DNA from 2 places in the Streptomyces sp. NPDC023838 genome. Region 1 is predicted to be linked to the other one. Evidence: riboswitches for the same ligand, from Rfam matches in the RefSeq annotation. Region 1 holds a riboswitch; the other holds the start of a gene.

Region 1 (15,798 bases):
TCTGCGCGGCCACCGAACGTACGGGATCGATGGCCCCCACGCTCTTCGTGGCGACGGAGCCGTCCAGGCCCAACCCCCGGACGATCTGCGGCACTTGGGACTGGAGGTCGGTGAAGGACGCGTGGGCCGCGCCCGCCAGGGTCAGGTCGCGGTGCCAGCCCGTGCTGTGCTCCCAGGTCTGGCCCCAGGAGGCCACGGTGTGGTGGGTGTCGCCGTCCATGCCCATGAGCAGCAGCGGGCGGTCGACGCCGTCGGTGGCGACCGTGGACGGGTTCGAGGGGTCGTCGTCGCGCTGCGTGTAGCCCATCACCCCGTCCATGTTGAGCGCGGCCTTCACGCGGCGGTCGTCGTGCATCGTCTGCGCGGCCGCGAAGCCGCCCGCGGACTGCCCGAACATGCCGATCGCGTCCAGGTCCAGCCGCCGCCCGAGCCCGGCGGGCAGGTGCGCCAGCCGGTCCAGGACGAAACGGGTGTCCGCGACCCGTACGTCGGCGACCTTCTTCAGGAACGCGACCACCTGCTCCGGCCCCGCCTTCCGGGCCCGCGCGAACTCGTCCAGCAGGACCGTCCGCTCCACCCGGCCGCCCGGGAACTCCACCGCCCCGGCGTCGTAGGTGTGGTCGATCATCACCACCGCGTACCCGCGCGAGGCGAGTTCGTCGCAGAGGGTGGTGCCGAGGGTGCGGGGGTCGCCCGCACCGGGCGAGTAGAGGACCACGGGCAGGCAGGTGCCGGTGGCGGGGGCGTCGGTGTACGCGTGGCTGCGGGTCGCCGCCCAGTCGACCCTGCCGGGCGCCAGGTCCTCGCCGAGCCCGTTGAACCGGTCGTACGCGGCCGCCGCGCCCGGCGTCATCTGCGGCGCCCGCCGATGCCCGCGCACGTCCCGCGCGGGATACCGCACGCTCACCATCAGCTCCCGGTACGCCCGCGCCACCCACGGATCCCGCCGCCCCCGGTCCACGAGCCGGGCGGTCACGGTGCCGACGGGGTGGGGGCCGGTGGGCGCGGGCAGCGACAGCCGGAGGCGGGCGGGGGCGGCGGCGGCACGCGGGACGCCGACCAGGGACGCGGCGGCCCCGAGGGCGGCGACGGACAGGAACCCACGGCGGGAGGGAGTGGTAACCATGCCCCCACCCTCCCGGACCGGGCCCGCCGTCCCCATCCGGCACGCCCCCGTCCCGGGGCGGGGGCTGTCCCCCTGGCGGACCGGGCGCGACTGGCTACGCTCGCCCCATGCCCGACCTCGACGACCTCCGTACCCGCTGGACCCAAACCCTCGCCGCCGCCCGCCAAGGGCCCGGCCCGGACCCGGCCCCGTACGCCGAGCGCCTCCTCGCCCAATGGGCCGAGCCCCACCGCAAGTACCACACCGTCGGCCACCTCGCCGCCGTGCTGCGCCACGTCGACACCCTCGCCGACCACGCCGAGGACCCCGAACTCGTGCGCCTCGCCGCCTGGTTCCACGACGCCGTGTACCGCCCGGACCGCTCCGAGAACGAGGAGCGCAGCGCGACGCAGGCCGAACGCGCCCTCCCCGAGGCCGGGTTGGGCCCGGACGCCACCGCCGAAGTCGCCCGGCTCGTACGCCTCACCGTCACCCACGACCCCCACGAGGGCGACACCAACGGCGAGGCCCTGTGCGACGCCGACCTGGCGGTGCTCGCGGGGGACCCGGAGGAGTACGCGGCGTACGCGGCCGCCGTCCGCGAGGAGTACGCCTTCGTCCCCGACGACGCCTTCCGCGACGGCCGCGCGGCCGTCCTGCGCCAGCTGCTGGACCTGCCGAGACTCTTCCGTACGCCCTACGGCGCCAAGGAGTGGGAGGCCCGCGCCCGCGAGAACCTGGCGGCGGAGCTGGAGCTGCTCAGGGAGTGAGTCGTTACTGCGTCCCTCACCCGATCGTGGGACCGGCCAAGAGACGGCTGCGGATCCCACAACCGTCGATCTAGGTTCGCCCTGTCAGGTCGCCGGAGACAGGGGGAATCGAATGGCCACATGGGAGGGTCTATTCCAGGCATGGTGCGAGTTGGATATGCCCGAGGGGTGGCGTGCCGAGATCGATGAGGGACAGATCCACATGGCTCCGCCTCCGCCTCGGCACCACCATGTGATCCTCGCGGAACTTCAACGGCCCTGGTGCCGCTCGCTCCCGGAGGAACTGGGGATCTACCAAACCCTTGGCATCCACATCGCCCGCCTCGACAAGCTCTACATGCCCGACCTGGTGGTCATGCCGGTCGCACCCATCGAGGCGGCCGACCCGCATTCCAACGACCCCGTGGACGCCGCCGAAGCCCTCCTCGTCGTCGAGATCACCTCGAAGAGCAACGCCAAGGACGACCGGAAGAAGAAGCTCTGGGGCTACGCCCACGCGCCCGTCCCGGCGTACCTCCTGATCGACCGGTTCGACGAACACGGCCCGACCAGCACCCTGTTCACCGAGCCCGTGGACGGCGTCTACAGCCGCACCGTACGCACCCCGTTCGGCGGAGAGATCAAGCTCCCCGAGACGTTCGGCAAGCCGCTCGACACCTCCGCCTTCCCGCACTGACCCGAGGCCTACGCCGGCCGCCCCTTCGGCCGCCGCAACCCCGCCCCCGTAAGCCTCCGCACCAGTTCCTTGGAGCCGATCTCCACCGCCCCGGCTCGCACCGCGTCCGCGTACCGCGACTGAGGTACGTCGTAGTGGTCGCGCTCGAACGCGCGCGGCGGGCAGCCGATGGCCGCCGCGAAGGCGTGGAGTTCCTCGTACGAGACGTCGCTGACCAGGTGTGACCACAGGCGGCCGTGGCCCGGCCAGGTCGGGGGGTCGATGTAGAGCGTCATGCGAGCGGGCCCGTGCCCAGGCCGCCCACCGGGGCCACCTTCACGCCCGCCTTGCCGCAGACCCAGTGCGGGTCGGGGCCCAGCTCCGGCTCGACGTCCAGGGCGTGCGGGTCGCCGGCGTGGCAGACCGGGCAGATGGGCCAGCGGCCGTACTTCTCCAGGAGCGCGTCCTGGACGTCCTGGGCGACCAGGCCGGCCACGAACGCAGCGCCGTCCGGCCACTGCTCCACCCACCAGCGGCGGTGTGTCACCGCGTCCTCGACCAGCGAGACCACATCCGCCTGGGCCACGTCGCGCGCGGCCAGGTCCGCCAGCACCAGGGCGCGGGCGGCGTGCAGGGACTGCTCCAGGGGGTCGACGTCGTCCATGCAGCCATTGTCACCCCTTCGGCCCCGTAGGCCTTCCCGTACCCACGGGGTTGACCACGCCGCGGCCGCGAAAATACCTTTCAAGGGTGACCGATGACGTGAAGGAAATTTTCACCGGCTCCACCGCGGGCGCCCCGCCCCCACCCGCCGCCCTCGCGGCCAAGGTGCGCATGCTCGCGCCCTCCATGACCCGCTCGATGCAGCGCGTCGCCGAGGCCGTCGCCGGGGACCCGGCCGGGTGCGCCGCTCTCACCGTCACCGGCCTCGCCGAGCTCACCGGCACCAGCGAAGCCACCGTGGTCCGCACCGCCCGGCTGCTCGGCTACCCCGGCTACCGCGATCTGCGCCTCGCGCTCGCCGGGCTCGCCGCCCAGCAGCAGTCGGGGCGCGCCCCGGCCGTCACCGCCGACATCGCCGTGGACGACCCGATCGCCGACGTCGTCGCCAAGCTCGCCTACGACGAGCAGCAGACGCTGGCCGACACCGCCGCCGCCCTCGACACCGTCCAGCTCGGCGCCGCCGTCGCCGCCCTCGCCCAGGCCCGCCGCGTCGACATCTACGGCGTGGGGGCTTCGTCCCTCGTCGGGCAGGACCTCGCCCAGAAGCTGCTGCGGATCGGGCTCATCGCGCACGCCCACACCGACCCGCACCTCGCCGTCACCAACGCCGTGCAGCTGCGCTCGGGGGACGCCGCCGTCGCCATCACCCACTCCGGCTCCACCGGCGACGTCATCGAGCCGCTGCGCGTCGCCTTCGACCGGGGCGCCACCACGATCGCCATCACCGGCCGTCCCGACGGCCCCGTCTCCCAGTACGCCGACCACATACTGACCACCTCGACCGCCCGCGAGAGCGAGCTGCGCCCGGCCGCGATGTCGTCCCGGACGAGCCAACTCCTCGTCGTGGACTGCCTGTTCATTGGCATCGCCCAGCGCACGTACGAGACGGCCGCCCCCGCGCTCGCCGCCTCCTACGAGGCGCTCGCCCACCGCCACAGCCCGCGCACCCGCTGACCCCGGGTGCCCTCGCACACGTACGGAAAGAGCACCGCTCCCATGACTTCCACGTACGGGGAACTCCGCGCCCAGCTGGCCCACCTGACCACCGAGGCGTTCCGGCCCGAGCTCGCCGACATCGACCGGCTGCCGACCGCCGAGATCGCCCGGATCATGAATGGCGAGGACGCCACGGTCCCCGCCGCCGTCGCCGCCCAACTGCCGCGCATCGCCGCCGCCATCGACGCCACCGCCGAGCGGATGGCCCGGGGCGGGCGGCTGGTCTACGCGGGCGCGGGCACCGCCGGGCGGCTCGGCGTCCTGGACGCCAGCGAGTGCCCGCCGACCTTCAACACCGACCCCGCCCAGGTCGTCGGGCTGATCGCGGGCGGTCCTGCGGCCATCGCCACGTCCGTCGAAGGGGCCGAGGACTCCAAGGAGCTGGCCGCGAAGGACCTGGACGGGCTCGGGCTCACCCCGCTCGACACCGTCGTCGGCGTCTCCGCCTCCGGCCGCACCCCGTACGCCGTCGGCGCCGTCGAACACGCCCGTGCGCGCGGGGCGTTGACGGTCGGCCTGGCCTGCAACACCGGGTCCGCCCTGGCCGCCGCCGCCGAGCACGGCATCGAGGTCGTGGTCGGCCCGGAGCTGCTCACCGGCTCCACCCGGCTCAAGTCCGGCACCGCCCAGAAGCTCGTCCTCAACATGATCTCGACGATCACGATGATCCGGCTCGGCAAGACGTACGGGAACCTCATGGTCGACGTACGGGCCTCCAACGAGAAGCTGCGCGCCCGCTCGCGGCGGATCGTCGCGCTCGCGACCGGCGCGGCCGACGAGGAGATCGAGTCGGCCCTCACGGCCGCCGACGGCGAGGTGAAGACGGCGATCCTGATGCTCCTCGCGGACGTGGACGCGCCGACGGCGACGCGCCGCCTGGAGCGGGCCGACGGCCATCTGCGCACGGCACTGACGTAGAGGGGGAAGCCGCAGGGGGGCGCCAACTCCCGGGCGGCGCCCCCGTCTTAGGCTCTCGTCATGACCACGTCCGACCGCGAGCCCGAACCCGTCTTCCTGCGCCTCAACGGCCGGTTCGCCTACAACCCCGCCCATCCCGTCGGCCTCGCCCTCATCCTCCTCACCCTCGCCTTCGTCGCCGTCGCCATCCTCGTCGTGAACGACCAGACCGACTGGAGCGAAGGCGAACTGCGGGACGCCGCCCACCAGGCGGCGCACGACCTGGACGGGTCGACCCAGCGCAACATCGACCCGTCCCAGCGGTTCTCCGGCGACGACTACGCGCGGACGATCGAGGACGCCATGAAGAACACCGGCGCGGCCCAGTGGTTCGTCGACCCGATCGTGCTGCGCGGCCACGGCGAGGACCAGGGGGCGTACGACATCACCGGCTCCGGCACGCACGCGGCGTTCTGCATGCACCTCACCGTCAGCCCGTTCGGCGATGGCCAGGCGGTGATCGGGGCCCGGGTCACGGACGGCGCCTGCTGAAGGCGCCTGCTGAACCGTGCCGCCCCGGACACGCCGAAGGGCGGCACCCCCGGCGTGGGGTGCCGCCCTTCGTCCGTACTACGTGACCGGGCTACCGATCCCTCAAGGGGATCAGAAGTCCATGTCACCGCCCGGCATGCCGCCCGGAGCGGCCGCGGCGGCCTTCTCCGGCTTGTCGGCGATGACGGCCTCGGTGGTGAGGAACAGCGCGGCGATCGACGCGGCGTTCTGCAGCGCGGAGCGCGTGACCTTCGCCGGGTCGATGATGCCCTCGGCGATCATGTCGACGTACTCGCCGGTCGCGGCGTTCAGACCGTGGCCGACGGCCAGGTTGCGCACCTTCTCGACGACGACGCCGCCCTCGAGACCACCGTTGACGGCGATCTGCTTCAGCGGGGCCTCCAGGGCGAGCTTCACGGCGTTGGCGCCGGTCGCCTCGTCACCCGACAGGTCCAGCTTCTCGAAGACCGAGGAGGCCTGGAGCAGGGCCACGCCGCCACCGGCGACGATGCCCTCCTCGACGGCCGCCTTCGCGTTGCGAACGGCGTCCTCGATGCGGTGCTTGCGCTCCTTGAGCTCCACCTCGGTGGCGGCGCCGGCCTTGATGACGGCCACGCCGCCGGCCAGCTTCGCCAGGCGCTCCTGGAGCTTCTCGCGGTCGTAGTCCGAGTCCGAGTTCTCGATCTCGGCGCGGATCTGGTTCACGCGACCGGCGACCTGCTCGCTGTCACCGGCACCGTCGACGATGGTGGTCTCGTCCTTGGTGATGACGACCTTGCGGGCGCGGCCGAGCAGGTCGAGGCCCGCGTTCTCCAGCTTGAGGCCGACCTCCTCGGAGATGACCGTGCCGCCGGTGAGGATGGCGATGTCGTTCAGCATCGCCTTGCGGCGGTCGCCGAAGCCCGGGGCCTTGACGGCGACGGACTTGAAGGTGCCACGGATCTTGTTCACGACCAGGGTCGACAGGGCCTCGCCCTCGACGTCCTCGGCGATGATCAGGAGCGGCTTGCCCGACTGCATGACCTTCTCGAGGAGCGGCAGCAGGTCCTTGACCGAGCCGATCTTCGAGTTGACGATCAGGATGTACGGGTCGTCGAGCGCGGCTTCCATGCGCTCCATGTCGGTCGCGAAGTACGCCGAGATGTAGCCCTTGTCGAAGCGCATGCCCTCGGTGAGCTCCAGCTCCAGACCGAAGGTCTGGGACTCCTCGACCGTGATGACGCCTTCCTTGCCGACCTTGTCCATCGCCTCGGCGATGAGCTCGCCGATCTGGGTGTCGGCGGCGGAGATGGAGGCCGTCGAAGCGATCTGCTCCTTGGTCTCGACATCCTTCGCCTGCTCGAGCAGCGCACCGGAGACGGCCTCGACGGCCTTCTCGATGCCGCGCTTCAGAGCCATCGGGTTGGCGCCGGCGGCCACGTTGCGCAGACCCTCGCGGACGAGCGCCTGGGCGAGAACGGTCGCGGTGGTCGTACCGTCACCGGCGACGTCGTCCGTCTTCTTGGCGACTTCCTTGACCAGCTCGGCGCCGATCTTCTCGTACGGGTCCTCGAGCTCGATCTCCTTGGCGATGGAAACACCATCGTTGGTGATCGTGGGGGCGCCCCACTTCTTCTCGAGGACGACGTTGCGGCCCTTGGGGCCAAGGGTGACCTTGACGGCGTCGGCGAGCTGGTTCATCCCGCGCTCGAGACCGCGCCGTGCCTCCTCGTCGAACGCGATGATCTTGGCCATGTGAAGTGGTCCTCCCGGACAGGGGTGGATTGCTCCGGATCGAGGAGGCGCCCGCGACGGACGGCCTGCGCGCCTTGTGGTTCCTTGCCCCACGCGGCTCGCGGGCCTCACCGACCCGATCCTGATTCTGTCACTCTCACTCGGAGAGTGCTAACGCCAATGATTAGCACTCGACCCAGGAGAGTGCAAGGCCGTCCCACGGTCCCGGCCGTGTCCGGCCACCTCCGCGGCGGGGACCACGGACCCCGGACACACACGTGGGGCCCGCATCCATTTACAGAGGATGCGGGCCCCACGGGCCTGTATGCGTCGGTGGCCGATCGCGCCGAGATCAGACGGCGAGCTTGACCATGTCCGCCTGCGGACCCTTCTGGCCCTGCGAGATCTCGAACTCGACTCGCTGACCTTCTTCAAGGGTGCGGTACCCGTCCATCTGGATCGCGCTGTAGTGGACGAAAACATCCGCACCACCGTCGACCGCGATGAAGCCGTACCCCTTCTCCGCGTTGAACCACTTGACGGTGCCCTGAGCCATGCCTAACTCCCCTATTACTGGCCCTTGCACGGGACCGCACTTCGCGGACCCGGGTCAGACCTCCACCCTCCGACAGGAGAGGGTGTGCGCCGGAACGCGTCGACCGCGGCTGAATGTATCTGCCCAACTGCCCTCTGCAACAGGTCAATCGGACGAGAATTCCGGGCACGGGTCGGGAGCGGAATGCCGCCTATTCCAGCATTCCAGGGCAAGTCGGGCCGGGCAAAGCGCACTTACGGAGCAAAAAGCTCGAACACTTTGACTGCATCTCGACGCCGGTTCGTCGCGTTCTCATATGCGCGTGGCACACACAGCGAAGGGGACTTCCCCACTGTACCGCGCTCAACCACACTGAATTGCCCCCTCCGCTTAGCTTGCGGAGGGGGCAATTCAGGTAACGCGGCGTAGGTTCAGCACCCGGTCGGCACCGTGCTTGACGGTCAGCCTCCGGCGACGGCCGGAATGATCGAGACGCCCGCCCCGTCCGGCGTCGCCGTCTCCAGGCCCTGCTCGAAGCGGACGTCGTCGTCGTTGACGTACACGTTGACGAAGCGGCGCAGCTTGCCCTGGTCGTCCAGGACCCGGGCGGCGATCCCGGTGTGGTTCTTCTCCAGGTCGGCGATGACCTCGGCGAGGGTGGCGCCCTCGGCCGCGACCTCGGCCTTGCCGCCGGTGTACGTACGGAGAATGGTGGGGATGCGGACGTTGACGCTCATGGGTTCTGCCCTTCCGTCTTCCGAAGCGAGGTGGAGGTCAGCCGGCCAGGCCGGCGTCGCGGAACGCGTCCAGGCTCGGGCGGATGGTCGCGGTCGGTCCAGTGGTCGGCGCCACCGCGTCCAGGGTCTTGAGGCCGTCACCCGTGTTGAGGACGACAGTAGTCAGGCTCGGGTCGAGCAGCCCGTTCTCGATGAGCTTCCGTGTGACGCCGACCGTCACGCCGCCCGCCGTCTCGGCGAAGATGCCCTCGGTCCGGGCGAGCAGCTTGATCGCGTCCACGACCTGCTCGTCGTTCACGTCCTCCACCGCGCCGCCGGTGCGCCGGGCGATGTCCAGGACGTACGGGCCGTCCGCCGGGTTCCCGATGGCCAGGGACTTGGCGATGGTGTTCGGCTTCTGCGGCCGTACGACGTCGTGACCGGCCTTGAAGGCCGTCGACACCGGAGAGCAGCCCTCCGCCTGAGCACCGAAGATCTTGTACGGCCGGTCCTCGACCAGGCCCAGCCTGATCAGCTCCTGGAGCCCCTTGTCGATCTTCGTGAGCTGCGATCCCGAGGCGATCGGGATGACGATCTGGTCCGGCAGCCGCCAGCCGAGCTGCTCGCAGATCTCGTACGCGAGCGTCTTGGAGCCCTCGCCGTAGTACGGGCGCAGGTTCACGTTCACGAAGCCCCACCCCTCGCCGAGCGGGTCCCCGATGAGCTCCGAGCAGAAGCGGTTGACGTCGTCGTAGTTGCCCTCGATGCCGACCAGCTCGCCGCCGTACACCGCGGCCATGACGACCTTGCCCTGCTCCAGGTCGTGCGGGATGAACACGCAGGAGCGGAATCCGGCCCGCGCGGCGGCCGCGCCGACCGCGCCGGCGAGGTTGCCGGTGGAGGAGCAGGAGAGCGTGGTGAAGCCGAAGGCGCGGGCGGCCTCGACGGCGATCGCGACGACGCGGTCCTTGAAGGAGTGCGTCGGGTTGCCGGAGTCGTCCTTCACGTAGAGGCCGCCGGTGACGCCCAGCTCACGGGCGAGATTGTCGGCCTTGACGAGCTTGGTGAATCCCGGATTCAGGTTGGGCTTTTCAGCCACATTGGCCGGAACAGGCAGCAGGGGCGCATAGCGCCAGATGTTGTTCGGGCCCGCTTCGATACGCTTGCGCAGCGCCTCGGGGTCACCCGTCGGAAGGTCGTACGCGACTTCGAGCGGCCCGAAACACAGGGCGCAGGCGAAGATCGGTCCGAGGTCGAACCGCTCGCCGCATTCCCGGCAGGAAAGCGCGACGGCGGGACCGAGGTTCACAGTGGTGGCGGCATTGGCGGTGTTGTCAACGGTCTGCACAGCCATGATGGCGAGGCCCTTTCTCCTCATCTTCCCCATGGCGCATTTCGCCATGAGACGGAATTGGCACCTTCCCCACCGTGACCTCGCGGTCGGCAGGAGGGTTGCCGGGACTTCAACGGGCCGTTCCCTCAGTCCCTCTGGATGAGCGCTGTGGCACTGGGTCCAGGACCCAGGCATTTGTCCGCGCGGCGACCCCGACATGCGACGGTCATCCGCGTTGTTCAAGACTGTAACCGAAGGCCCGGACGGTTGAGATAGTCGTCCGAACCGCGAGATGGATCACAGAGGCCCGCACAAGGAGGCGCACGGTCGTGTTGGAAGAGGTGGAGCGCTGGCTGAGCAGGCGTTCCTGGTCGGCGGCCGACCGCCCGCTGGACGCGCTCGTGGCCGCCAAGCGCCGTACCGCCACCACGGTCAGCGTCGTCCTGCCGGCGCTCGACGAGGAGGCCACGGTCGGGCGGATCGTCGGGGCGATCCGGCGCGAGCTGATGACCGCCGCCGTGCCGCTGGTGGACGAGCTGGTGGTGATCGACTCCGGCTCCACCGACCGTACGGCCGAGGTCGCGGCGGCCGCCGGTGCCCGGGTGGTGCACCGGGACGCGATCCTGCCCCGGATACCGGCCCTGCCCGGCAAGGGCGAGGTGCTGTGGCGCTCCCTGCTGGTCACCACGGGTGACATCGTCTGCTTCATCGACGCGGACCTGAGGGACTTCGACCCCGCCTTCGTCTCCGGCATCGTCGGCCCGCTCCTGACCGATGCGGACGTGGACTTCGTCAAGGCGATGTACGACCGGCCGTTCGGCGACACCCCAGGTCAGGGCGGCCGCGTCACCGAGCTGGTGGCCCGGCCCCTGCTCAACCTGCACTGGCCGCAGCTAGCCGGTTTCGTGCAGCCGCTGGGCGGTGAGTACGCGGCCCGCCGCTCGCTGCTCGAACGGCTGCCGTTCCCCGTCGGTTACGGAGTGGAGCTGGGGCTGCTCGTCGACGCGCTGCACACGGTGGGCCTGGACGCGCTGGCCCAGGTCGACGTGGGCGTGCGCAAACACCGCCACCAGGACGGGCAGGCGCTCGGCCGGATGGCCGCGGCGATCTACCGCACGGCCCAACTGCGGCTGTCCCGGGCGCACTTGGTGCGCCCGTCGCTGACGCAGTTCGAGCGGGGCGAGGAGGGGTTCGTCCCGCGTACGTACGCGGTGGACACCGAGGAACGGCCGCCGATGCGGGAAATCGGGGAGTACGCGGTGCACCGGGCGGCGTAAGGGGGCGTGACCGTCGGGGGCCGGTGCCTCGGTTCGCACGTTTGAGGCATTCCGCTACGGGCTAGGTTCGTCTCCATGGTCTCCGCGCGCGCTGCCCAGGTCGGTCCTCAGATCCTCGTCGCGTCCAACCGCGGCCCGGTCTCGTACGCCTTCGAGGCCGACGGGTCGCTCACACCCCGCCGGGGCGGAGGCGGCCTGGTCTCGGGCCTCTCCGCGATCGGCTCCGAGGCGGACACCCTGTGGGTGTGCTCGGCGCTCGGCGACGGCGACCGGGAGGCCGTGCGGCGCGGGGTGGGCGAGGCGGGCGTGCGGATGCTCGACATCGAGGCGTCGGTGCACGCGGCCGCGTACAACGGGATCGCCAACTCGGTGCTGTGGTTCGTCCACCACATGCTCTACCAGACGCCCCTGGAGCCGGTCTTCGACGCGGAGTTCCGCCGCGAGTGGGGCGCGTACGAGGCGTACAACCGGGCCTTCGCGGCGGCGCTGGCGGAGGAGGCGGCCGAGGGAGCCTCGGTGATGGTCCAGGACTACCACCTGGCGCTGGTGCCGGGCATGCTCCGCGAACTCCGCCCCGACCTGCGGATCGGCCACTTCTCGCACACGCCGTGGGCGCCGCCGGAGTACTTCCGGATGCTCCCGGACGACGTGGCCCGGCAGCTGCTGCGGGGGATGCTCGGCGCGGACCGGCTGGGGTTCCTGACCCACCGCTGGGCGGACGCGTTCACGCGCTGCTGCGAGGACGCGGTGGGGGGCCTGGGGACCACCCGGGTCGGGGTGCACGGGCTCGGCGCGGACGCGGAGTTCCTGCGGCGGCGGGCGCACGAGCCGGACGTGGACGAGCGGCTGGTGGCGCTGCGCGAGCAGATCGGGGCGGGCCGCAAGACGATCGTGCGGGTGGACCGCACGGAGCTGTCCAAGAACATCGTGCGCGGCCTGCTGGCGTACCGGCAGCTGCTCCTCGACCACCCGGAGTGGCGGGAGCGGGTGGTGCACGTGGCGTTCGCGTACCCGTCGCGGCAGGACCTGGCGGTGTACCGGGACTACACGGCGGAGGTGGCCAGGACGGCCGAGGAGATCAACTCGACGTTCGGTACGCCGGGTTGGACCCCGGTGATCCTCCACGTCAAGGACGACTTCGCGCGCTCGCTGGCGGCGTACCGGCTGGCGGACGTGGCTCTGGTGAACCCCATCCGGGACGGCATGAACCTGGTGGCCAAGGAGGTCCCGGTGGTCTCGGACGAGGGGTGCGCGCTGGTGCTGTCGCGGGAGGCGGGGGCGTGGGAGGAGCTTCGGGAGGACGCGGTCTGTGTCAACCCGTATGACGTGATGGGGACGGCTGCGGGGCTGTTCGCCGCGCTGTCCATGTCGCCGGGCGAGCGCTCGGACCGCTCCAAGCGACTGGCCGCCGCGGCGACGGCGCTGCCGCCGCAGCGGTGGTTCCTGGACCAGCTGGGGGCGCTACGCGAGGCCTGACGCCCCCGGGGCGTAAAGGTGTTTCCCGGGGCTTCGCCCCAGGACCCCCCGTTTGTCTGCGGACCGTGTGTGGCTGGTCGCGCAGTTCCCCGCGCCCCTTGAATGCCGCTGCGCGGCATTCAAGGGCGCGGGGCTGTGACATGTGCGGGGTGGGGCCCTAAAGCCGGTCCGCCAGGGCCGTCAGGAACTTGACCACGCCCACCGGCCCCGCCACCGACACATCCGCCCGTTCCGACACCTCCACCACCTCCGTCGAGCCGCTGCACACCAGCAGCCCCGGCACCCCGTCCGAGCGGAGTTTCTCGACCGCCGCGAACGCGGGCAGGTCGCCGAGGTCGTCGCCCGCGTACAGGACCGCCCCCGCCCCCACCTCCCGCAGGTACTCCGCCAACGCCACCCCCTTGTCCATCCCCGGAGGACGCAGCTCCAGGACGAGGCGGCCGGGCTCGAGGATGAGGCCGTGGCGGGTGGCGAGGGCCTCCAGGGGGTCGCGCAGCGCGGCGTACGCGGCCTCGGGGTCCGTGGCCCGCCGCGTGTGGACCGCGACCGCCTGCCCCTTCTCCTCGATCCACGTGCCCCGCCACGCCCCGTGCGCGTCCAGCACCCCCGGCAGCTCGGCCCGCGCGGCCGTGACGCCGGGGTGCGGCGCGGGCGCGTGGACCGTACCGGTCACCGCGTCCCAGCGCTCGGCGCCGTAGTGGCCCAGCACCACCAGGTGCTCAAGGCCCGGTACGCCCGCGAAGCCCCCGTACCGTACGGCCACTCCCGCCGGACGCCCGGTGATCACGGCGACCGAGGCGACCTTCGGGGCGAGGGCGGCGAGGGCGGGGACGGCGCCGGGGTGGGCGCGCGCCTGTTCGGGGTCGGGGACGATCTCGGCGAGCGTGCCGTCGAAGTCGAGCGCGATCACGGCCCGCTCGGGCGCGGCCAGGATCGCCGCCAGCGCCTCGCGTCCGGCGGAGGTGGCAGGGGTCGGCAGGGAATGCGTGTGGCTGCCCATGCCACGACCCTAGCGGCGCGGACCGGATCACAGCCATGGCGGGAGGGCGTTCAACCGCGGTCAACTGCGATCAGTCAAGGCCAACCACGGCCAGCCACGGCCAACTGCCGCCGACCGCAGCCAGCCACGGTCAACGGCCGCCGAACGCGGCCACCCGCAGCCACCCGCAGCCCACCCCGGTCAACCGCGCCGCTCGCGCTGCTCCTCGCGTATCCGGCGCAGGCGGTTCACCGTGACCGGGTCGTGGGCCAGCGCCCGCTCGTCGTCGAGCAGGGCGTTGAGGAGCTGGTAGTAGTGCGTCGGCGAGATCCCCAGTCGCTCGCGCACGGCCCGCTCCTTGGCCCCGGGCCCGGTCCAGGACCGCCGCTCGATGGCCAGTACGGCCCGGGCCCGCTCGCTCAGCCCACCCTCGTCGTGGTCAGTCATACAAGCCAACGTATAGCCGACGCGTGACAACCCGCCCGGCTCCGTTCTTCTGCGGGCCGGTGGGGGCTGGTCGCGCAGTTCCCCGCGCCCCTGAAAATGCCGCTGCGCGGCAATCCCCTGGCCGCCCCGAAGGGGCGCATGGAACTGCGCGAGCAACCCACCACTCAGCCGCAGACGAACCCCGGGCCAACTACTCCGCGTTCTCCGCCTCCGTGGCCACCTTCGCGATCCCCTCCAGTACCGACCGGGGGTCCCCCTCCGGCGACACCGCCCCGCCGATCCGCTTCTTGATCGTCTCGCTCACCTTGGGCCACGACGTCTTGCCCACCGGCGGCAGCTCCGACGTCGGCAGGGCGGCCAGGAACTCCTTGAGCTCCGCGTGCTTGCCGTTGTTCTGCATGGTCTGCGACGCCGTACGGGTCGCGGGCAGCAGGTCGTACTTGTCCGCGAACGCCAGCACGTTCTGGTCGCTGAAGGTGAAGTCGAGGAACTTCCCAATCTGCTCGCGGTGGCCGTTCTGCTTGAAGCCCATGATCCAGTCGGCCACGCCCATCGACGCCTTGGCCTTGCCCTCGGTGCCGGGCAGCGGGACCATCCCGTACTTCACGCCCTTCTTCTTGGCCTGCTCCATCAGCGACGGGTGCCCGTTGAGCATGCCGACCTCGCCCTTGGCGAACGCGTCGAAGGCCGCCTGCCGGTTCAGCTTGCCCGGCGCGACGGGGCCGGTCAGGCCCCCCTCGACCAGGTTCCTCTTCAACCAGTTGAGGGTCTTGACGTTCTCCGGCGAGTCGATGTCGTACCCGGAGATCTGGTTGACGTAACCGCCGCCGCCGCTGAGCAGCCACATCATCGTCTCGGCCTGGGCCTCCTCGCTGCCGAGCGGCAGCGCGAACGGGGTCTTGACCCCCTTGGCCTTCAGCGCCTTCGCGTCGGCCTCCAGCTGGGCCCAGGTCTGCGGCGGCTTGATGTGCGCCTTGTCGAAGAGCGCCTGGTTGTAGAAGAGCAGGCGCGTGGAGGCCACGAAGGGGATGCCGTACTGGACGCGCTTCATCTCGCCCGCGTCCGCCAGCGGCGCCAGGAAGTTCGCCTGGACGGGGATGGAGAGCACCTGGTCGACGGAGTAGAGCTTGCCGGCCGCCGCGTAGTCCGAGTACGCGCCGATCTGCGCGATGTCGGGGGCCTTGCCCGCCTTCACCATCTCCGCGACCTTGGCGTCGACGACGTCCCACGAGTAGACGGAGACGTCGACCTTGATGCCGGGGTTCTTCTTCTCGAAGTCGGCGACGACGTCGTTCCAGTACGCCTTGGTGCTGCTGCCGCCCGCGATGTCGTAGTCGGCCGCGACCAGCTTGAGGGTGACGCTGCCGGAGCCGCTGTCGCTGCCGCAGCCGGTGAGGCCCGCCCCCGCCATGCCGAGTGCGGCGACCGCCGCCGTCAGACCGATGAAGCGCCGCTGCACGTGCTCTGTCCCACCCTCGTTGTTCGCCAGTCGGTCCCCCGTGAACGTCCTGTTCGCAACGTCCTGTCTACATGAGCTGCGATCTTCCCTTGCGGCCGGGGCTGAGGTCTACACCAATTGGGTATCACTTGCGCAACTTCTGCCGCCGCCGTCCCACCCGTACGG
Region 2 (15,798 bases), on a different contig from region 1:
AGCTGGCGGCGAAGGGCCAGACCGGCTACGTGCCGGCGGGCATCGCTCAGACTGACCCCGCCAAGAACGCGGAGACGAACAAACTGTGAGCATCCTCAACGAATCTCAGGGTGCCGCGGCAGCAGACGACTCGTACGAGAACGAGCTGCCGGTCCGGCGCAAGCAGCCGGGGAACGTCGTCGTGAAGTGGCTGACCACCACTGACCACAAGACGATCGGCACGATGTATCTGGTCACGTCGTTCGCGTTCTTCTGCATCGGCGGCATCATGGCGCTCTTCATGCGCGCCGAGCTTGCCCGTCCCGGCACGCAGATCATGTCGAACGAGCAGTTCAACCAGGCGTTCACGATGCACGGCACGATCATGCTGCTGATGTTCGCGACGCCGCTGTTCGCCGGATTCGCGAACTGGATCATGCCGCTGCAGATCGGCGCGCCCGACGTGGCGTTCCCGCGGCTGAACATGTTCGCCTACTGGCTGTACCTGTTCGGCTCGACCATCGCGGTCGGTGGCTTCCTCACCCCGCAGGGCGCGGCCGACTTCGGCTGGTTCGCCTACTCCCCGCTGTCGGACGCGGTCCGCTCGCCGGGCGTCGGCGCCGACATGTGGATCATGGGTCTGGCCTTCTCCGGCTTCGGCACGATCCTCGGCTCGGTCAACTTCATCACCACGATCATCTGCATGCGCGCTCCCGGCATGACGATGTTCCGCATGCCGATCTTCGTGTGGAACGTCCTGCTGACCGGTGTGCTGGTCCTGCTGGCCTTCCCGGTGCTGGCCGCCGCGCTGTTCGCCCTGGAGGCGGACCGCAAGTTCGGTGCCCATATCTTCGACGCGTCCAACGGCGGCGCACTGCTGTGGCAACACCTCTTCTGGTTCTTCGGCCATCCAGAGGTGTACATCATCGCCTTGCCCTTCTTCGGCATCATCTCCGAAGTCATCCCGGTGTTCTCAAGAAAGCCGATGTTCGGCTACATGGGCCTGGTGGGCGCGACGATCGCCATCGCCGGTCTGTCCGTGACCGTGTGGGCGCACCACATGTACGTCACCGGCGGCGTGCTGTTGCCGTTCTTCTCGTTCATGACGTTCCTCATCGCGGTACCGACCGGTGTGAAGTTCTTCAACTGGATCGGCACGATGTGGAAGGGCTCACTGTCCTTCGAGACACCGATGCTCTGGGCCGTCGGCTTCCTGATCACCTTCACCTTCGGTGGTCTGACCGGCGTCATCCTGGCCTCGCCGCCGATGGACTTCCACGTCTCCGACTCGTACTTCGTCGTCGCGCACTTCCACTACGTCATCTTCGGCACCGTGGTCTTCGCGATGTTCTCCGGATTCCACTTCTGGTGGCCGAAGTTCACGGGCAAGATGCTGGACGAGCGCCTGGGCAAGATCACCTTCTGGACGCTGTTCGTGGGCTTCCACGGCACGTTCCTGGTCCAGCACTGGCTCGGTGCCGAGGGCATGCCGCGTCGTTACGCGGACTACCTCGCCGCCGACGGCTTCACCGCGCTGAACACGATCTCGACCATCAGCTCCTTCCTGCTCGGTCTGTCGATCCTGCCGTTCCTGTACAACGTCTGGAAGACGGCCAAGTACGGCAAGAAGATCGAGGTCGACGACCCGTGGGGCTACGGCCGTTCGCTCGAATGGGCGACGTCGTGCCCGCCCCCGCGGCACAACTTCCTCACCCTGCCGCGCATTCGCTCCGAATCGCCGGCGTTCGATCTGCACCACCCGGAGATCGCGGCTCTCGACCAGCTCGAGAACCACGGTCACGGCGGCAACGCCCTCGCCGGCGGCAAGGAGGCGGGCAAGTGAAGATCCAGGGCAAGATGTTCCTCTGGCTCTCCGTCTTCATCCTGATCATGGCCGTCGTGTACGGCGTGTGGTCGAAGGAGCCGGCCGGTGCGACCGCTCTCGTGATGGCCTTCGGCCTGAGCGTGATGATCGGCTTCTACCTGGCCTTCACGGCCCGGCGGGTCGACGCGGGCGCGCAGGACGACAAGGAGGCCGATGTCGCGGACGACGCCGGTGAGCTGGGATTCTTCTCCCCGCACAGCTGGCAGCCGCTCTCGCTGGCGGTCGGTGGCGCGCTCGCGTTCCTGGCCATCGCGATGGGCTGGTGGCTGCTGTACTTCTCGGCGCCGCTGATCCTGGTCGGCATCTACGGCTGGGTGTTCGAGTACTACCGCGGCGAGAACCAGAACCAGTAGGTCCTCGTACGCACCTGTGAAGGGGCCCCGCGGCTCGCAAGAGCCCGCGGGGCCCTTTCGCGTACGCGGGGCCGGTGCGGGGACCCTGGGCCACTCGGGGCCGCCGCCCGTTTGCAGTCATCCCGCGCGCCGAACATCCCCGTTCTTCATAACGTGAGGTCATGAGTCACGCACCGCGTACCCGTACCGTCCTCAGCTGCACCGTGCTGGTCATTGCCCTCGGGGCGGGCGCCGGCGCGTGCGGCCACTCCGGCAGCAACCCGCTCTCGGCCAAGCCGTACGACGCGGCCGGCCAGGTCGCGTACAACGGACCGGCGGGCAGCGCGAAGGCGGATCCGGACCGACCCCTGGAGATCACCGCCAGGGGCGGCCGCGGGCGCATCACGGACGTGACGGCCGCGGACGCCGCCGGGCGCTACCTCGCGGGCGAGCTCGACGGCGACGGGAACCGCTGGCACTCCACGACCCCGCTGATCGCGGGCACCCACTACACGGTGGTCGTCTCCACGGAGGACTCGGACGGCGCTCCGGGGCGCCGTACGCTGACGTTCGACACGGCCCTGCCCAAGGACGTCGTGAAGGTCGAATTCGGCCCGGACGCGGGCAAGTACGGCGTCGGGCAGCCCATCACGGCGGAGCTCAGCAAGCCCATCAAGGACAAGGCGGCCCGGGCGGTCGTGGAGCGCGCCCTGAAGGTCGAGTCCACGCCCTCGGTGGAGGGCGCCTGGTACTGGGTCGACGACAAGACGCTGCACTACCGGCCCAAGGAGTACTGGCCCACCCGCGCGACCATCAAGGCCACCTCGCGCCTGGAGGGCGTGAAGATCGCGGACAAGCTGTACGGCGGCCCCGCGCAGCCCCTGAAGATCACCACGGGCGACCGCATCGAGGCCATCACGGACGCGTCCTCGCACTACATGACGGTCAAACGCAACGGAGAAGTGATCAATACCATTCCGGTGACCACCGGAAAGCCGGGCTTTTCCACCCGAAACGGCGTCAAGGTGGTGCTGGGCAAGCAGTACTTCGTACGGATGCGCGGGGAGACCGTCGGCATCTCGTCGGGCAGCGCCGACGCGTACGACCTGCCGGTCTACTACGCGACCCGGGTCACCTGGAGCGGCGAGTACGTGCACGCCGCGCCCTGGTCGGTGGGCTCGCAGGGCGCCGAGAACGTCAGCCACGGCTGTACGGGCATGTCCACCGGGAACGCCGCGTGGTTCTACGAGACCGTCACCGAGGGCGACATCGTCAAGGTCGTCAACAGCATTGGCGAGGACATGACGCCCTTCGACAACGGCTTCGGCGACTGGAACGTGGACTGGGACAAGTGGCGCAAGGGCAGCGTGCTGCAGGCCGACCTGAAGGCCGGGCACAGCAAACTGAACTCCGCCCGGCTGCGGCCGCAGGTCTAGCGCCCGGTGGGGGGATCAGGCCCGGGTGGCCAGGGCGCCGTCGGAGCGCCGCGCACGGATCAGGGAGGCCAGTGCGGCCGCGAACTCGACCGGCTCGACCGGGAGGGTCACCGCGGCGTCCGCACGGCTCCAGGTGGCCAGCCAGGCGTCCTGGGGGCGCCCCATGAGCAGCAGCACCGGCGGGCACCGGAAGATCTCGTCCTTGATCTGCCGGCAGATGCCCATGCCGCCGGCCGGGACGGCCTCCCCGTCCAGGACGCAGACGTCGATGCCGCCGCGGTCCAGCTCCTTGAGGACGGCGTGCGGGGTGGCGCACTCCAGGAAGGTCACCGGGGGAACGTCGGAGGCGGGCCTGCGTCCGGCGGCGAGCCGCACCTGCTCACGGGTGTTCGCGTTGTCGCTGTAGACAAGTACGGTGGCGCTCGACTGCATTGTTCCTCCGATTCGACGGCGGTACGGGCTCGGGAGCCGATGCGCGGATGCTACTCCGTCCGACACCGTGTCAACACCGGTTCGGCGAGCGCCCGGATGGGCCGTTCGGGCAGGACACAGGGTCCGGACACACCGAACGGCACCCCCCGGAGTGAGGGCGGGATAAGCGACCGACATAATGTCGGTCGTGGCGACAGCAACGACAGTAGAAACCGGGCACGCGCACCCGTCGGTCAATCGGCCGAACCTCACCAGCGTCGGAACCATCATCTGGCTGAGTTCCGAGCTGATGTTCTTCGCGGCCCTCTTCGCGATGTACTTCACCCTGCGATCGGTGACGGGTGCCGAGCACTGGAAGGAAATGGCGTCCTCGCTGAACCTTCCGTTCTCGGCGACGAACACCACGATCCTGGTGCTCTCCTCCCTCACGTGCCAGCTCGGCGTCTTCGCCGCCGAGCGGGGCGACGTGAAGAAGCTGCGCACCTGGTTCACGATCACGTTCGTGATGGGTGCGATCTTCATCGGAGGCCAGGTCTTCGAGTACACCGAGCTGGTGAAGAAGGACGGCCTCTCGCTGTCCTCCGATCCGTACGGCTCGGTGTTCTACCTGACGACCGGCTTCCACGGCATGCATGTGACGGGCGGTCTGATCGCCTTCCTGCTGGTTCTCGGCAGGACCTACGCGGCCAAGAGGTTCACCCACGAGCAGGCAACCGCCGCCATCGTCGTGTCCTACTACTGGCACTTCGTCGATGTCGTCTGGATCGGCCTCTTCGCCACGATCTACCTGATCAAGTAATCGGGCACGCAGACCCGACACCATCCCGCATCGACGCAGAAGATCCTGACACCGGGGTAATCCGTGAAAAAGCTCTCCGCACGACGACGCCATCCGCTGGCGGCGCTCGTCGTCCTACTCCTCGCGCTGGCGGCCACCGGGGGGCTGTACGCCGCGTTCGCGCCCGCGGACAAGGCGAAGGCCGACGAAACCGCCCAGTCCCTCGCCATCGACGAGGGCAAGAAGCTCTACTCCGTCGGCTGCGCCAGCTGCCACGGAACCGGCGGGCAGGGCACCTCTGACGGCCCCTCCCTGGTCGGCGTCGGCTCCGCCGCCGTGGACTTCCAGGTCGGCACCGGCCGTATGCCGGCGCAGCAGCCCGGCGCCCAGGTGCCGAAGAAGAAGGTCATCTACTCGCAGGCCGAGATCGACCAGCTCGCGGCGTACGTCGCCTCCCTCGGTGCCGGCCCGATCAAGCCGACCGAGAAGCAGTACAGCCCGGAAGGCGCGGACATCGCCAAGGGTGGCGAGCTGTTCCGCACCAACTGCGCCCAGTGCCACAACTTCTCCGGCAAGGGCGGTGCGCTGACGCACGGCAAGTACGCTCCCACCCTTGAGGGCGTGGAACCGAAGCACATCTACGAGGCCATGCAGACCGGCCCGCAGAACATGCCGTCGTTCCCCGACACGACGATGCCGCAGAAGCAGAAGCAGGACATCATCGCGTACCTGGACGCCGTGAACAGTGAGAAGACGGCGAGCCCCGGCGGTCTCTCGCTCGGTGGCCTCGGCCCCGTCAGCGAGGGTCTGTTCGCGTGGATCTTCGGCCTCGGTGCCCTCATCGCAGTCGCCATCTGGATCGCGGCCCACTCCGCTAAGGCCAAGAAGTCATGAGTAGCCAAGACAATTCCGAGAACCTGCCCAGCGAGCAGGACCCCGAGCACGGCTCGGTCGAGCGCGCCCGCGACCCGTTCGCGGACCCGGGGCTGCCGCCCCACCGTCCGCGCGTCCAGGACATCGACGAGGCGGCCGCCAGGCGCTCCGAGCGCGTGGTCGCCGGTCTCTTCATGCTCTCGATGGTCGCGACGGTCGCCTTCATCGCGTCCTTCGTGATCTTCCCGATCGACAAGATCGTCTACATCTTCCCGTTCGGGCACGTCAGCGCGCTGAACTTCTCCCTGGGTCTGACCCTGGGCGTCGCGCTGTTCTGCATCGGCGCCGGCGCGGTCCACTGGGCCCGCACGCTGATGTCCGACGAGGAGATGTCCGACGAGCGTCACGAGATCTCGGCGCCGCCGGAGGTCCGCGAGAAGGTCATGCAGGACTGGGCGGACGGCGTCCGCGAGTCCGGCTTCGGCCGCCGCAAGCTCATTCGCAACACCATGTACGGCGCGCTGGCCATGGTGCCGCTCGCGGGTGTGGTGCTCCTGCGCGACCTCGGCACCCTGCCCGAGGACAAGCTGCGCAAGACGATGTGGGCCAAGGGCAAGGCCCTCATCAACATGAACACCAACGAGCCGCTGCGTCCCGAGGACGTGGCCGTCGGTTCGCTCACCTTCGCCAAGCCCGAGGGCCTGGAGGAGGACCAGCACGACTTCCAGACCCAGATCGCCAAGGCGGCCCTGATGATCGTCCGGCTGCAGCCGGAGAACATCAAGGACAAGCGCGAGCTGGAGTGGTCGCACCAGGGCATCGTGGCGTTCTCGAAGATCTGCACCCACGTCGGTTGCCCGATCAGCCTGTACGAGCAGCAGACCCACCACGTGCTCTGCCCGTGCCACCAGTCCACCTTCGACCTCTCCGACGGGGCCCGCGTCATCTTCGGCCCGGCCGGTCACGCTCTGCCGCAGCTGCGGATCGGCGTGAACAGCGAGGGTTACCTCGAAGCGCTCGGCGACTTCGAAGAGCCCGTCGGTCCTGCCTTCTGGGAGCGCGGATGAGCACCACCACGACTGACGAACGCCGCGAGCCCGGGAACGGCGAGAAGTTCGCCGACTGGGCCGACGGCCGGCTGGGGATCTACACCCTGGCCAAGACCAACATGCGCAAGATCTTCCCGGACCACTGGTCCTTCATGCTGGGCGAGATCTGCATGTACACGTTCATCATCATCATCCTCACGGGCGTGTACCTGACGCTGTTCTTCCACCCGAGCATGAACGAGGTCGTCTACGACGGCTCCTACGTTCCGCTCCAGGGTGTGCCGATGTCCGAGGCGTTCAACTCGACCATGCACATCAGCTTCGATGTGCGCGGTGGTCTGCTGATCCGGCAGATCCACCACTGGGCGGCGCTGATCTTCCTCGCGGGCATGTTCGTGCACATGATGCGCGTCTTCTTCACGGGCGCGTTCCGCAAGCCGCGCGAGGTCAACTGGCTCTTCGGCTTCCTGCTGTTCTTCTGTGGCATGTTCACCGGCTTCACCGGCTACTCGCTCCCGGACGACCTGCTCTCGGGCACCGGCGTCCGGTTCATGGAGGGCGCCATCCTGGGCGTGCCGGTCATCGGCACGTACCTGTCGTTCTTCATCTACGGCGGCGAGTTCCCCGGCGGCGACTTCGTGGCCCGGTTCTACTCGGTCCACATCCTGCTGCTGCCCGGCATCATGCTCGGCCTGATGATCACTCACCTGATCCTGGTCTTCTACCACAAGCACACCCAGTTCGCGGGCCCCGGCCGCACCAACAAGAACGTCGTGGGCGCGCCGCTGCTGCCCGTCTACACGGCCAAGGCCGGTGGCTTCTTCTTCCTGGTGTTCGGTGTCATCGCGGTCATCGCCGCGATCGCCTCGGTCAACCCGATCTGGGAGATCGGCCCGTACCGTCCGGACCAGGTGTCGACCGGCGCCCAGCCCGACTGGTACATGGGCTTCGCCGAAGGCCTCATCCGGGTGATGCCCGGCTGGGAGATCAACCTGTGGGGCCACACGCTGGTCCTCGGTGTGTTCATCCCGCTGGTGATCTTCCCGCTGGTGCTCTTCGCGATCGCGGCCTACCCGTTCATCGAGGCCTGGATCACCAAGGACACCCGCGAGCACCACATCGCCGACCGTCCGCGCAACGCTCCCGTCCGCACCGGCATCGGTGTGGCCTGGATCACCGCGTACATGGTGATGCTGATCGGCGGTGGCAACGACCTGTGGGCGACCAACTTCCACCTGTCACTCAACGCCATCACCTGGTTCGTCCGGATCACGTTCTTCGTCGGCCCGGTCCTCGCGTTCATCGTCACCAAGCGGATCTGCCTGGGCCTGCAGCGCCGGGACGCCGAGAAGGTGCTGCACGGTCGCGAGACCGGCATCATCAAGCGGCTGCCGCACGGTGAGTTCGTCGAGGTCCACGAGCCGCTCGACGCGGGCCAGCTGTACAAGCTCACCGCGCACGAGCAGACCCGCCCGGCCGAGCTGCCGGCGGCCGTCGACGAGAACGGTGTCAAGCGCAAGGTCTCCGCGATGGAGAAGCTGCGCGTCAAGATCCACAGGGGTTACTTCGGCGAGCAGAGCCAGATCGCCAAGCCGACCCCCCAGGAGTACGAGGAGATCACCAGCGGCCACGGCCACCACTGATCCCCTCTCAGCGACACTGCTGTACGCCACACAGCACTGGGGCCCCGTCCACGCGATGGACGGGGCCCTTCGCCGTCCCCCCGGCTGGATAGGGTGTTCCCATCCCTATCCGTCGATGGACCCAGGAGCGGACCATGAACGTTGTGACCCCGGTTGGCGGCGACAGCGTGGCGGCCTACTCCTGGCCGGGCGTACTGGACGCACTGCTGAACGGCACCGACCAGAGCGCCGAGGCGACCGCCTGGGCGATGGACTCGATCATGCGCGGCGAGGCGACCGACGCGCAGATCGCCGGGTTCGCGGTGGCCCTGCGGGCCAAGGGCGAGACGGTCACCGAGATCACCGGCATGGTCCGCGCGATGTACGAGCACGCCAACCTGATCGAGGTGCCCGGCCGGACCGTGGACATCGTCGGCACCGGCGGCGACGGCGCCAAGACCGTCAACATCTCCACCATGTCCTCGATCGTGGTGGCCGGCACCGGCGCCAAGGTGGTCAAGCACGGCAACCGTGCCGCGTCCTCGGCCAGCGGCGCCTCCGACGTCCTGGAGAAGCTCGGCGTCAACCTCGACCTCACGCCCCGGCAGGTGGTCCAGGTCGCCGAGGAGGCGGGCGTCACCTTCTGCTTCGCGGTGAAGTTCCACCCCGCCCTGCGGTACGTCGCCGCCGCCCGCCGGGAGCTCGGCATCCGCACGACCTTCAACTTCCTCGGCCCGCTCACCAACCCGGCCCGGGTCAAGGCCCAGGCCACCGGCGTCGCGGACGCGCGCATGGCGCCGATCGTGGCCGGGGTGCTCGCCGAGCGCGGCTCCTCCGCCCTGGTGTTCCGGGGTGACGACGGCATGGACGAGCTGACGACCACCGCGACCTCCCGGGTCTGGGTGGTACGGGACGGGGCCGTGCGCGAGGAGGCGTTCGACCCCCGGGACGTGGGCATCGACCTGGTGCCGGTGGAAGCGCTGCGCGGCGCGGACGCCTCGTACAACGCGGACGTCGCCCGCCGGCTACTCGCCGGTGAGACCGGGCCGGTACGGGACGCGGTGCTGCTCAACTCGGCGGCGGCGCTCGTGGCGCTGGAGCCGGGCGAGGACAGCCTGGTGGAGCAGATCCGGGCCGGGATCTCCAGAGCCGCCGAGTCGGTGGACTCGGGGGCGGCGCGACGCGCCCTGGAGCGCTGGGTGGCCGCCAGCAACGCCTGAGGGCGCTGTGGTTCCGCGCGTGTGACGCAAGGCGCAGTCCGGCATCCGGACCGCGCCTTGCGCGTACGCGGACGTATGGCAGGATGCTTTCCAAGGTCATGAGTGACAGCGACTACGGCCCCGGCCCGCTGTCCGGCAACCCTCCGTCCGTGGCGGGGTGCCCCGGGTGAAGACCAGGTCGCAGGCAGCGAGGTCTGCGGCAAGCGCGGACCCCTGCGCACTCCGTTCGGAGTGGCGCGCCCCTGGGGTCCTGGTCCTCAAGGGAGCAGTCTCGTGAGCAAGCGAATGCGATAGGGCCTCCGGCCCCTTTTCCTGTACACCTCCGCGGGCCCGTTCTGCCCGCGTTCCGAGGTCAACCCCCGTGCATCCGGCGCCGGTTGGACCGCCGCCGTGTCGTGCCGTGGGGCTCCACAGCCATTCCTTTCGCCTTGACCTGCCGGGAGATACCGCCATGTCCACGTACACCGCCACGTCCGCTTCCTCCTCCTCCGCTTCCACCTCCTCCGACTCCTCCGGCGAAGCCTGCTGCGCCGCGCCGCTGCCGGTGCTCGGCCGGGACGTCACCGTGCCGCTGGTCACCGGCGGCGAGGTGACCTACGCGGCCCTCGACTACGCGGCGAGCGCCCCGGCCCTCCAGCGGGTGTGGGACGACGTGGCCGCGTACGCCCCCTACTACGGCAGCGTGCACCGGGGTGCCGGGTACCTCTCGCAGCTGTCCACGGACCTGTTCGAGAACAGCCGGGCGGCGGTGGCGGAGTTCCTGGACTGCCGCGCGGACGACCAGATCGTGTTCACCCGCTCGACGACGGACTCCCTCAACCTCCTCGCCCAGGTGATCCCGGCCGACTGCCAGGTCTTCGTCTTCGAGACCGAGCACCACGCCTCGCTGCTGCCGTGGCGGGACGCGCGGGTGACGTACCTCGACGCGCCGCGCACGCCGCAGCAGGCGGTGGCGACGCTGGAGCGCGCCTTGGCCGACCGCGACCCTTACGGCCCCGCCCTGGTCTGCGTCACGGGCGCGTCGAACGTCACCGGCGAGCTGTGGCCGGTGAAGGAGCTGGCGGCGGCGGCGCACGCGCACGGCGCGCGGATCGTGCTGGATGCGGCGCAGCTGGCGCCCCACCACCCCGTATCCGTACGGGAGTTGGACGTCGACTGGATCGCCTTCTCGGGGCACAAGCTGTACGCGCCGTTCGGCTCCGGGGTGCTGGCGGGCCGGGCGGACTGGCTGCGGGAGTCCGAGCCGTACCTCGCGGGCGGCGGCGCCTCCCGCACGGTCGCGCGGCGCGCGGACGGCGGGGTGGACGTCGAGTGGCACACCACGGCCGCGCGCCACGAGGCCGGATCCCCCAATGTGATCGGCGTGTACGCCATCGCGTCCGCCTGCAAGGCGCTGACGGAGGCGGGCTTCGAGGGCCTGGTGGAGCGTGAGCGGCACCTGATCGCGAAGGTGCGGGAGGGCTTGGCGGCGGTCCCGGAGGTGCGCGTCCTGTCGCTCTTCGGCGACGACGCGCCGCGGGTCGGCGTGATCTCGTTCGTGGTGGACGGCTGGAACAGCTCGCACTTCGCGGCGGCGCTGTCGGCGGAGTACGGGATCGGGGTGCGGGACGGGTTGTTCTGCGCGCACCCGCTGGTGCGGACGCTGCTCGGGGGCGAGCCGGGGGAGGCCGGGGAGTGCGGGGCGCCGGAGGGGGAGCCGGGCGAGCGGTCCCTGAACGCGATCCGCGTCAGCTTCGGGGCGGGGACGCCGGACGAGCACGTGGAGCGGTTCGTGGGGGCGGTGCGGGAGTTGGTGCGGGAAGGGGCGAAGTGGACGTACCACACGGAGGAGGGCCGCTGCGTCCCGGCGGTGTGACGGTGGCTCCGCCCCAGCACCCCTGACCGCGGGCTGCCCCCCCGGCCCCCGTCGCGGGGCCTGCGGCCCCTGCGCCCCGGACCCCTGGCGGGGCTGCGCCCCCGGCCCCCCGTTGCGGGGGCTGCGCCCCGGGTCCCCTCTTTCGTCTGCGGGCTGGTGGGGGCTGGTCGCGCAGTTCCCCGCGCCCCTGAACGCGCCCCTTCGGGGCGCCCAGGGGATGCCGCGCAGCGGCACTTAAGGGGCGCGGGGAACTGCGCGCTCAGCCCAGCACGGTCCGCAGACGGCCACGTACCCAGCAACGCACCCGTTCCGCCGCCCATCCCGCCGCCCGCCCAAGGGCTACGCGTCGAGGCCGATCGCGAACGCCGCCTCCAGGTCGTGCTGCGAATACGTCCGGAACGCCACGTGCGTGTCCGTCGCCTCCACCCCGGGGATCTTGCTGATGCGGCCGGGGATGATGTCCGCGAGGTCGTCGTGGCGGGCCACCCGGACCAGTGCGATCAAGTCGTAGGTGCCGGTCACCGAGTACACCTCGCTGACGTTCTCCAGCGACGCGATCGACTCCGCGATCTCGGGAATCCGGTCCACGCTGGTCTTGATGAGCACGATCGCGGTGATCACGGCTGGTTCTCTCCCTCGGTGGCGGCCGATGCCGGCGGCTTCGGTCGTTTCGGTCGTTTCACTCTAGCCGTCCCGCGAAACCGCCCCCAGGCGTAGAGAAACCCCAGGCCGAAGCCGACCAGATGGGCCAGGTACGCCACCCCCGGCCCCACCGGAGCCGCCCGTACCGCCAGCCACTGCAGCGCGAACCAGAACAGCAGCACCAGTGCGGCGGGAAAGCGCAGGGGCAGGAAGAAGAGGAAGGGGAAGAGGCTGGTCACCCTTGCCCGGGGGAAGAGATAGAGGAAGGCGCCCAGGACGGCCGAGATCGCCCCCGAGGCGCCCACCAGCGTCTGGTCGGAGGACGCGTGCGCCACCGCGAAGGCGAGCAGGGCGAGGTAGCCCGCGCCGAGGTAGAACAGTGCGAACCCGGCCCGGCCCATGCGCTCCTCGGCCATCACGCCGAAGACGTACAGGAAGAGCATGTTCCCCAGCAGGTGCAGCCAGTTGCCGTGTACGAAGAGCGCCGTGAAGGGGGTGATGAGCGCGCCGGGGTCACCGGCCGTGAGTTCGTTCGGGATGACACCCCACCGGGCGAAATACGAGCTCTGCGCCGCCAGCAGCGCGTCCCCCGTCCCGTACGAGGGATTGAGACCGGACACCGGGCTGACGAGGAAGATCAGGCAGCAGAGCGCCAGCACGGCGTAGGTGACCGTCGGGCCCCGCACCGCCGCACTCCGCACCGCCGCACCCCGTACGGCGCTCGGCTTGATCATGAACAGAGCATGGCGTAACAGGACCGAGCGGTACAGACCGCCTCGCCGTGCCGGGGGGTGGTGGGTAGGCCGTAGGGTTACGGGCAGTACACCCGCAGTTCGACGGCGCACCGCGAGATCCTGGACCATGAACCCACATGAATCCCCTGGAAGCATGGAAAGAGGACAGCACCACATGACCAGCGTTCCCCTGCCCACCGCCACCACCCGGTGGCGCTGCACCCTCTGCGGCAATCTGACCCGCTTCGACGTCACCCGCTCGTCGAAGGTCGTCGAGTACGTCCATCTGGACCTCGCCGGAGAGCCGAAGGTCGAGGAACGCGAGGTGGTCAGTGAGACCATCGAGTCGGTGCGCTGTCGCTGGTGCAACGCGGTGGACCAGATCGAGCTGGTGGACAGGCCGGGCACCGGCTCCGAGTGAGCGGACCCGGTGAGCGACGGACGACAGTTGAGGTGACGGATCGTGGAGCATGCAAGCGGTGCCGAACCGGCCGGCGCGGCCGGTGACGGCCCCGCCGAGGTGCTCGACCGCCCGCTGCCCGAAGGGGTGCGGCGCAGGGTCGTCGCCCTGGTCTCGGACGCCTTCGGCGGGCTGACCGTCGCCGAACTGCCCTCGCAGTTGCGGCAGTACGCCCGTTTCACCCCGACCCGTCGCGCCAAGTTCGCGGGCAACGCCATGGCCGCGGCCCTGGAGTCCGACCCCGTCTTCCGCCAGCGGATCGGCGAGCGGCTCAAGGAGGCGCAGCCGGAGCTGGCGGGCGCCCTGGAGTCCGGCGCGCCGCCCGCGGCCGCCGATCCGGTGGACGTGGCGGCCGCCGCGTATGTGCTGCGGCCCACCGGCTGGGTCAAGCTGGTCGCCGCCGCCGGCGAGGAGGCCCAGCGCGCCGACGCCGAGCGGGCCGACGAGGAGGGCCGGCGCGAGCTGGAGCGGCTGCGCGCGGAGCTGGCCGAGGCGCACGAGCGGCTGCGCACCGAGCAGGAGGAGCTGCGCGCCGACCTGGCCGCGGCCCGCAAGGAGGCGGAAGCGCTCCAGCGCAAGCTGCGCAGCGCCCTCAGCGACGTCAAGCGCGGCGAGGCCGCCCTGCGCAAGGTCACCGGGGAGATCGACGGGATCAGAGCGGAGGCGGCGGCGCGGGTGGCCGCCGCCGAGAGCGAGTCGCGGCGGATCAGGACCCGGCTCACCGAGGCCGAGGCGTCCGTCGAGGCGAGCCGCCGCGCGGTGCGCGAGGGCCGCTCCATCGAGGACATGCGGCTGCGGCTGCTGCTCGACACGGTCCTGGACGCGGCGTCCGGGCTGCGGCGCGAACTCGCCCTGCCCCCGGCCTCGGTGCGGCCCGCCGACACCGTGGACGCGGTCGAACCAGGACAGATGACCCCGAAGGACATCGCGGCGCGGGCGCTCTCGGAGACCGATCCGGCACTCCTGGACCAGCTGCTCGCGCTGCCGCAGGTCCATCTGGTGGTGGACGGCTACAACGTCACCAAGACCGGCTATCCGACGATGCCGCTGGAGAAGCAGCGGCTGCGGCTGCTCGGCGGCCTCTCCGTGCTCGCCGCGCAGACCGGCGCCGAGGTGACCTGCGTCTTCGACGGGGCGGAGCTCGCGGCCCCGGTGCTGCTGGCGCCGCCGCGTGGCGTACGGGTCCTCTTCTCCAAGGCCGGTGTGACCGCCGACGAGCTGATCCGCCAGCTGGTGCGGGCGGAGCCGTCCGGGCGGCCGGTGGTGGTCGTCTCGACCGACCGCGAGGTGGCGGACGGGGTGGCCAAGGCCGGAGCGCGGCCCGTTGCGTCCGTCATGCTCTTGAAGCGGCTTTCGCGCGTCTAGCAACTCCTGCGTTCAATGCCCGAATTCGGGTGATCGGTTCCCAGCGCTCTGTCAAGTGCCCATTACTACGCGTGGGATGACTGTAAAGAATCCTCCCGGCGATCGAATTTTTTCCCATCAGGATTTGAACTGATCACAACAGGGTCACTAGGGTCGGGGCTCGAACCTTCACGCGGTAGATCACTCGTCCGGGGTGACCGTGAGGGTCCCGCCGAGTCTGCGCTGTTCGGCGGCTGAGGAAGAAGGAGCTCGCCTTCGTGGCGTCCCACCGTCGACCCAAGCCTGCGAGCCGTACCCGTGTGACCGTGCTCACCGCGACCGCCGCCGCAGCCGTCGCTCTCACGTCCCAGGCCGCGCACGCGGACCCGAAGCCGTCGAAGAGCGAAGTGAAGTCCAAGGTCGACAAGCTCTACGACGAGGCCGAGCAGGCGACCGAGAAGTACAACGGCGCCAAGGAGAAGCAGGAGCAGCTGGAGAAGCAGGTCGGCGCGCTCCAGGACAAGGTGGCCCGCGGCCAGGAGGAGCTCAACAAGCTCCGCGACGGCCTCGGTTCGATGGCCTCGGCGCAGTACCGCTCGGGCGGCATCGACCCCTCGGTGCAGCTCTTCCTCTCCGCCAACCCGGACGACTTCCTGGACAAGGCGTCCTCCCTGGACCAGCTGAGCGCCAAGCAGACCGAGGCGCTCCAGAAGATCCAGGAGAAGCAGCGCAGCCTGGCGCAGCAGCGCAAGGAAGCCCAGGACAAGCTCAAGGACCTCGCGGACACCCGCAAGGAGCTCGGCACCAAGAAGGCCGAGACCCAGTCCAAGCTCGCCGCCGCGCAGAAGCTCCTCAACTCGCTGACCGCCGCCGAGAAGGCCTCGCTCGCCTCCGACGACGCGCGCGCCAACCGCACCAACGAGCGCGCCGACCTCGGCCACGAGGTCCCCGCCTCGCAGCGCGGCGCCGCGGCCCTCTCGGCCGCCCAGAGCCAGATAGGCAAGCCGTACGTGTACGGCGCCACCGGCACCGCCTCGTACGACTGCTCCGGGCTCACCTCCTGGGCCTACCGCCAGGCGGGCGTCTCCATCCCGCGCACCTCGCAGGCCCAGGCCGGCGCCGGCACGCAGATAGGCCGCAGCCAGCTCAAGCCGGGC

What was found. Region 1 has a riboswitch for S-adenosylmethionine ahead of thrC (threonine synthase). Riboswitches for the same ligand answer to the same signal wherever they lie in the genome.
Region 2: it holds a riboswitch for S-adenosylmethionine, as region 1 does, so the genes downstream of both, AB0G17_RS07905 (aminotransferase class V-fold PLP-dependent enzyme) here and thrC (threonine synthase) in region 1, are expected to answer to the same signal.

What each region holds. Positions count from the first base shown of each region.
Region 1 is NZ_JBFAAD010000018.1:128,111-143,908, reverse strand. It holds gene AB0G17_RS22525 (hydrolase) at 1-1,126, opposite strand, end outside; gene AB0G17_RS22520 (hypothetical protein) at 1,234-1,875, shown strand; gene AB0G17_RS22515 (Uma2 family endonuclease) at 1,988-2,551, shown strand; gene AB0G17_RS22510 (DUF4031 domain-containing protein) at 2,560-2,826, opposite strand; gene AB0G17_RS22505 (hypothetical protein) at 2,823-3,194, opposite strand; gene AB0G17_RS22500 (MurR/RpiR family transcriptional regulator) at 3,281-4,207, shown strand; gene murQ (N-acetylmuramic acid 6-phosphate etherase) at 4,250-5,167, shown strand; gene AB0G17_RS22490 (hypothetical protein) at 5,228-5,698, shown strand; gene groL (chaperonin GroEL) at 5,810-7,432, opposite strand; gene AB0G17_RS22480 (cold-shock protein) at 7,764-7,967, opposite strand; gene AB0G17_RS22475 (MoaD/ThiS family protein) at 8,408-8,683, opposite strand; gene thrC (threonine synthase) at 8,721-10,016, opposite strand; SAM riboswitch class I at 10,034-10,161, opposite strand; gene AB0G17_RS22465 (glucosyl-3-phosphoglycerate synthase) at 10,325-11,272, shown strand; gene AB0G17_RS22460 (trehalose-6-phosphate synthase) at 11,348-12,748, shown strand; gene otsB (trehalose-phosphatase) at 12,906-13,748, opposite strand; gene AB0G17_RS22450 (DUF3263 domain-containing protein) at 13,929-14,174, opposite strand; gene AB0G17_RS22445 (extracellular solute-binding protein) at 14,365-15,585, opposite strand.
Region 2 is NZ_JBFAAD010000005.1:7,336-23,133, reverse strand. It holds gene coxB (cytochrome c oxidase subunit II) at 1-89, shown strand, start outside; gene ctaD (cytochrome c oxidase subunit I) at 86-1,822, shown strand; gene AB0G17_RS07945 (cytochrome c oxidase subunit 4) at 1,819-2,217, shown strand; gene AB0G17_RS07940 (Ig-like domain-containing protein) at 2,379-3,632, shown strand; gene AB0G17_RS07935 (hypothetical protein) at 3,648-4,064, opposite strand; gene AB0G17_RS07930 (heme-copper oxidase subunit III) at 4,243-4,863, shown strand; gene AB0G17_RS07925 (c-type cytochrome) at 4,927-5,736, shown strand; gene AB0G17_RS07920 (Rieske 2Fe-2S domain-containing protein) at 5,733-6,782, shown strand; gene AB0G17_RS07915 (cytochrome bc complex cytochrome b subunit) at 6,779-8,407, shown strand; gene trpD (anthranilate phosphoribosyltransferase) at 8,542-9,606, shown strand; SAM riboswitch class IV at 9,701-9,818, shown strand; gene AB0G17_RS07905 (aminotransferase class V-fold PLP-dependent enzyme) at 10,058-11,461, shown strand; gene AB0G17_RS07900 (Lrp/AsnC ligand binding domain-containing protein) at 11,801-12,082, opposite strand; gene AB0G17_RS07895 (rhomboid family intramembrane serine protease) at 12,079-12,837, opposite strand; gene AB0G17_RS07890 (hypothetical protein) at 13,013-13,258, shown strand; gene AB0G17_RS07885 (NYN domain-containing protein) at 13,298-14,662, shown strand; gene AB0G17_RS07880 (NlpC/P60 family protein) at 14,920-15,798, shown strand, end outside.